One region of the Citrobacter braakii genome, then DNA from elsewhere that is predicted to be linked to it. Evidence: predicted binding sites of a transcription regulator. Region 1 holds the regulator's gene; the other holds the start of a gene.
What was found. Region 1 encodes CRP, which controls carbon source genes, mostly activating them, when cyclic AMP is high. Its sites were predicted from a motif close to ATGTGANNNNNNTCACAT; they were not measured.
Positions count from the first base shown of each region.

Region 2: the regulator CRP is predicted to act here: its motif matches at 1,932-1,949, upstream of bhsA (multiple stress resistance protein BhsA).

Region 1 is NZ_CP045771.1:1,367,853-1,371,051, forward strand. It holds gene GFC06_RS06265 (YccS/YhfK family putative transporter) at 1-1,179, opposite strand, end outside; gene crp (cAMP-activated global transcriptional regulator CRP) at 1,231-1,863, opposite strand; gene GFC06_RS06275 (OsmC family protein) at 2,172-2,579, shown strand; gene GFC06_RS06280 (phosphoribulokinase) at 2,673-3,199, opposite strand, start outside.
Region 2 is NZ_CP045771.1:3,967,942-3,971,140, reverse strand. It holds gene GFC06_RS18750 (TonB-dependent siderophore receptor) at 1-885, opposite strand, end outside; gene comR (TetR family copper-responsive transcriptional repressor ComR) at 1,140-1,775, opposite strand; gene bhsA (multiple stress resistance protein BhsA) at 2,018-2,275, shown strand; gene ldtC (L,D-transpeptidase LdtC) at 2,361-3,199, opposite strand, start outside.

The DNA of each region.
Region 1 (3,199 bases):
CAAAATCCAGTAAGGCTTTGGCAGGTGTAAAGCGCTGCCCATCAGGCTGGCGATACTCAGCATGACGCTGATGCGTCCGGCATTACGCAGCGCCGGCGATTTCAACGACAGATAGTTTTTCAGGGCCGGGATCAGCGGCAACCGACGCTGCTTGTCTGCCATTAAATCTCGGGCGTACAGCGGTCGCTGGGTGCGTAGCACGCGGGCAATACGGCTGAAGTGCCAGTAGCAAAATTGTCCCACCGGATTGTCCGGATGCTGGTTGGCGATTTTCTCCAGCGTGCCAATCTGCTTGTCCATCGAGAAACGGGTCGGCAAGCGGTGATACAAAATATCATCGGCCAGTACCCGAAGGCGTTCGGCGACGGTGCGCGCATTCCAGCGAATCACCTGTTCGGCGTGGCTACGTTCGACCAGCTTTTGCACCTCTTCCGGCTGGTGGAGGCTGACGGAAATATGCTCCTGCAAGTCCAGTGCCTCCTGAAAGGCACGCAGCAGGCGCTTGTAATCGTTGTTGCGATGCGCCGACAGCATATGCATTTGCTGGTAGCACTGGGTAATCAGATCCACCGCTTTCTGCTGGCGAACCAGCAGGGGAGGTAGCGCTTTTTCCGGATCGGCATGCTGGGTCAGCAGGCTGTACTTGGCCTCACAGTAATCGGCTAATTCACGGTACAACAAGCTGAGCGATTCACGGAGCGGCTGCTCGCGCCACATCCAGAACCAGAACCAGTTGAACAGGCCGTACCATAACGTGCCCAGCGCATAGATCAGCAACGGTTCCCAGACGGGCATGTTCCCGACCAGGCTTAGCGTGAAAATCGCGGCGATAAGTGAGGCCGGTAACAGTCGGGCATGCAGAGGGCTTAGCTCGGCGGTTACGCCAAGAATCAGCGTCAGTCCGGTGAGGATAAGCGGCAGCGGTATGGCCTGTGCCAGCAGCAACTGCATGATCAGACTGCAACCGGCAAACAAAGACGCGCCAATAGCTAAACGTTTGAAAAAGCGCTTATGCGGGGTATCAAGACCAGCAATGTTGCAGCAGGCAGGGACCAGGGAGAAGAGGAGTCCCAGATGAAGCTGACCGATGATCAGACCAACAGCCACAGGTAAACATAGCACCAGCGTCTGCCGTAGTGCGTAGTTGATCTCTGGGTGGTATATCAGTCTTCGCCACATCGGTGTAAACAAAAGTGGCGCATCACTGAGTAACGCGCCACTTCGATGGGGTTAACGGGTGCCGTAGACGACGATGGTCTTACCGTGTGCGGAGATCAGGTTTTGATCTTCCAGCATCTTCAGAATACGACCAACGGTCTCACGGGAGCAGCCAACGATCTGGCCGATTTCCTGACGGGTGATTTTAATCTGCATGCCGTCCGGGTGGGTCATCGCATCAGGCTGTTTCGCCAGATTCAGCAGAGTCTGCGCGATACGACCCGTTACGTCGAGGAAGGCAAGGTTGCCGACTTTTTCAGACGTGACCTGCAGGCGACGAGCCATCTGTGAAGACAGGCGCATCAGAATATCCGGGTTGACCTGGATTAATTGGCGAAATTTTTTGTAGGAAATTTCAGCGACTTCACATGCGGTTTTGGCACGTACCCAAGCGCTACGTTCCTGACCTTCTTCGAAGAGGCCTAATTCACCAATAAAATCGCCCTGATTCAGATAAGAAAGGATCATTTCTTTCCCTTCTTCATCTTTGATCAGCACTGCCACTGAGCCTTTAACGATGTAATACAACGTTTCCGCTTTTTCACCCTGGTGAATCAGCGTGCTCTTCGATGGGTACTTATGAATATGGCAATGAGACAAGAACCATTCGAGAGTCGGGTCTGTTTGCGGTTTGCCAAGCACCATGCGCGGTTATCCTCTGTTATAAGCTGTCTCCAGAGCCAGAAAACGACGCTGCCTCTGGGTTTGCAAAAATATGCTTCCCGCTACCTGGGAAAGGGGCTGTCAAAAATTAACTGCAGCCTGTAATGTGATGTCCTCTGCATACATGCAGTACGTCAATGTATTACTGTAGCATCCTGACTGTTTTAGCATAGCTTTCGCCGTGTGTCTCCTGGTGTCTCGCTTCAGCATGACGCAGGTCGCCTTCCGTTGCGAGAATTGTTATGTACGCGTAATCTGTCAGGAAAATTGAAACATTGGAGTTACGAAATATGCAAGCGCGTGTAAAGTGGGTTGAGGGGTTAACCTTCCTCGGTGAGTCCGCCTCTGGTCACCAAATTTTGATGGACGGTAACTCCGGTGATAAAGCGCCGAGCCCGATGGAAATGGTATTAATGGCTGCGGGCGGTTGCAGCGCAATTGATGTGGTTTCGATCCTGCAAAAAGGTCGTCAGGATGTGACCAACTGCGAAGTGAAACTGACCTCAGAGCGTCGTGATGAAGCGCCGCGCCTGTTTACCCACATCAACCTGCATTTCATCGTAACGGGTAACGATCTGAAAGATGCGTCCGTTTCGCGCGCAGTCGATCTCTCTGCGGAAAAATATTGCTCCGTGGCGCTGATGCTGGAAAAGGCGGTGAACATTACCCACTCCTATGAAGTGGTTGCTGCTTCGTGATGTCATGCCTGATGGCGTTTCACTTATCAGGCCTACAGGATATAAACGCGTAGGCCGGATAAGGCATCAGCCGCCATCCGGCAAAATAACACCTTACTCTATCTTTTTGCCTTCCATCAGTCGCTGGACCAGCGGCAGCATAATCAATTCCATCGCCAGACCCATTTTCCCGCCCGGAACAACCAACGTATTGATATGGGAAATGAATGATCCCTGCAGCATGGCCAGTAGCCACGGGAAGTCGATCCCTTCCAGGTTCCGAAAATGAATCACGACAAAGCTTTCATCCAGGGATGGAATACTTTTGGCGGCAAAGGGGTTGGAGGTATCAACGGTCGGTACGCGCTGGAAGTTAATATGCGTACGGGAAAACTGCGGCGTAATGTAATTGATGTAATCGTCCATTGAGCGCACCACTGAGTCCATCACCGCTTCGCGCGAGTGTCCCCGCTCGCTGGTATCGCGGGTCAGCTTCTGAATCCATTCCAGGTTCACGATCGGCACTACGCCAACCAGCAGATCGACATGCCGGGCCACGTTTTGCTGTGGGGTTACGACGCCGCCGTGCAGTCCTTCATAGAACAGTACATCCGTCGGTTCAGGCAGCGGCTGCCAGGGCG
Region 2 (3,199 bases), 2.3 Mb from region 1:
TGAATACTGCAGGCTGATCAGATGACGCTCGGTGCCGGGAATACGATCGGAATTCAGTCCGCTGCTGGTATAAGCCTTACCGTTTCCCGTCACGGCGGACATGTTCTCGCCAAGATCCAGTCCGTAATCGTCATCCCCCTGGCTCTTATAATACTGCGTAACCAGTTGTAACTGACGGTTGTCGTCAAGCTCAATCGTTCCTGTGCCCATCACGTCAAGACGATCGGAGTGCTGCAGGCCGGTTTGGGTGTTATCCAGCAGCAGGGCATCGTGATTGCCGTCATACCAGCCGCCAAACCGTTGATACGCGACGGACATGCGCCCGGAAGCGCGATCGGTTCCTCCGCTCACCGCCGCGGCAACGCGTTCATCATGATCGTTACTGTTATTGAAGCCGCTTTTACTCCCCAGTTCGAGTTCTACTTCACGCTCCGGCTGGCCTTTTTTGGTGACAATGTTGATTAACCCACCGGTACTGCCGCCGCCATACAGTGAGGTTGCACCTGAGATGACTTCAATGTGTGCGATGTTAAACGGATCAATAGAATCAAGTTGACGACTGTCAGTACGCGAGGAGTTCAGACGGACACCGTCTATCAGTACTACGATGGCACGACCGCGCATATTCATGCCGTAGTTTGTGCGCCCCTGGCTGCTGACATCGATTCCTGGGATTAACTGAGCAAGAACATCTTTGAACTCTTTCCCCCCCTGAACCTGCTGTTCAATCTCGCTTCCTTCAATAACCCAGGTCGTTTGCGCCATTTCTGCCACGGTGCGTTGACTACGGTTGGCACTGACGATGAGGTTATCTTCCTCAGCCGCGATGGCTGGGAGAGTTAAAGACAACAAGAGAGGATTGAGCACCCAGAGACGCTTATGCATTTGTATTCCTTTTAAAAAGAGTCGATCTGTTTTTGTTATGGCGGTAGAGAAACCGATGGTTACATTGTGAAACAGGTGTTAAAACAAATGCGAATATTGCTGATAATAATTGTTGTTATCAATACATTTTACAAAAAATGATCGGATAAGATGATGAAAACACTGAATAATGTAGGGGTAATCCGCGGAAATCTAACCGGGGGCTTAATCAGCTCCCGGTGGTGTCAGTACTGCGGGGAAATAGCGGGAAAGGGTTAAACTTTGATAAGTTCAGGCCACAGTCGCAGAGTCGTGTGTGCGATCTGCATCAGTTTTTCAAACGTTGCGCCTTCACGGGCGCTGATCGACATACCCTGTAAAATACAGTTCAGGTATTCGGCCAGTTTTTGCACGTCGCAATGGGCCGGAATTTCGCCTCGTTGCTGACGCTGGTGAAGGAACTGGGTAAGCGTCTGTTCCTGCATGGCATGGCGGGATTTCACCGTGTGCGCAATATCCCGGGAAGAGGCCGCCAGTGTCGCAGATGTGTTAATCATGAAACATCCCGCCGGGGTGTCTTTACTGGTAAAGCAGGTCGCTATTGCGGTGAAATAGTCTTCCAGCGCGCACTCAAGACTTTTTTCTTCACAAAATAACTGGGCTTCATGTTTCGCCGCGAAGCGAGTGATGTAGCGGTCCAGTACGGCACGAAACAACCCCTCTTTATTGGTGAACTCCGCATACAGCGTGGGCGCTTTTGCGCCAGTTGCTTCTACGAGATCGGCGAGCGATGTCGCTTCATACCCGTGCTGCCAGAAGAGTGTCATGGCCTTATCAAGCGCGGCTTCCCTGTCGAACACTTTTGGTCGGCCACGGCTTTTTTTAGCACAACCTGTCATTTCAGTTGTCATGGCGCCGATGTACCTTTGTTGGGTTTATTGAATAACCATTATAAAAATATTCGACTGCACACTCCAGCGGATTAGCGATAAAAATAATTTAACGCTATTGATATGAAAAATAAGGTCTTTGTATTTTATATAACGATCATTAAAAAAAGTGTTGACGTGTGACCTGGATCACATCTATGATTTACCTATCGATCGTTAAGTTAATCTTTGCGACACACATTCATCTGCTAAAGGTCACTATCATGAAAAACGTAAAAACTCTGTTTGTTGCTGCTGTTCTTAGCTCACTCTCATTTGCAAGCTTTGCTGCCGTTGAAGTTCAGGCCACACCTGCGGGCCAACAGAAAGTCGGTACTATTTCTGCGAATGCGGGGACTAACTTAGGTTCTCTGGAAGATCAACTGGCGCAGAAAGCGGATGAGATGGGGGCGAAGTCTTTCCGTATTACTTCCGTTACCGGTCCTAACACCCTCCACGGGACTGCAGTTATCTACAAATAAGATTTAACCCATCGCAATGCCACTGCGAGTTAAATAAAAAACCCCCGCGGAATAAAATCCAGCGGGGGTTTTTTATGCGCTGAGTTTACAGCGGTTGTTGAGCAACGTCGTGATGACGGGTGACATCGACCGGCATGCCTGAGCGAATCTCCATCGCATGTTCCATGACGGCAGAGTCCGTTTGCGCCGCATTCTTAAACGTCTGCATGGATGCGTTCAGCACGATCGGCAGCAATTGCGGGTCGTCATTGATTTTTTCGGACAACGGCTGGTGTACTTCAACCAGGCGCACGCCGTTAGGTTCAACAGATGCTTTGATTGGCGTATTGATAATATTGACCTTGGTCCCTGGCTTCACCTGACGGAACAGGGTTTCGATATCACCGTCGCGTAGACGAATACAGCCGGAACTGACGCGCATTCCGATGCCAAAGTCAGCATTAGTTCCGTGCAGCAGGTACACGCCGCCGTATGCCGCTAAGCGAATGGCATGATGGCCCATCGGGTTATCCGGCCCGGCAGGCACCACGGCAGGAAGGTCGATTCCGTTCGCTTTGTATCGCACGCGGATATTTGCCGTAGGCGTCCAGGTCGGGTTGGCACGTTTATCAGAGATGGTGGTTACCATTGTGGGCGTCAGCGTGTCACCGCCTAACTGACCAATACCAATAGGATACACGGTCACCGAATTTGTCCCCGGCTGGTAATAATAAAGACGCAGTTCGGCGAGGTTGATAACAATGCCTTCGCGTGGCGCATCCGGCAGCAGGGTTTGTAACGGAATAGTCAGCACGCTGCCCGGACGTGGTACGTAAGGGTCAACGCCGGGGTTGGCCTGTAGCAGCGCCAGAAAGCCGACATTGTATTTTTTCGCAATCGCTTCCAGAGAACCGCCATTGTCTTCGACAACGTGAACGGCATTCT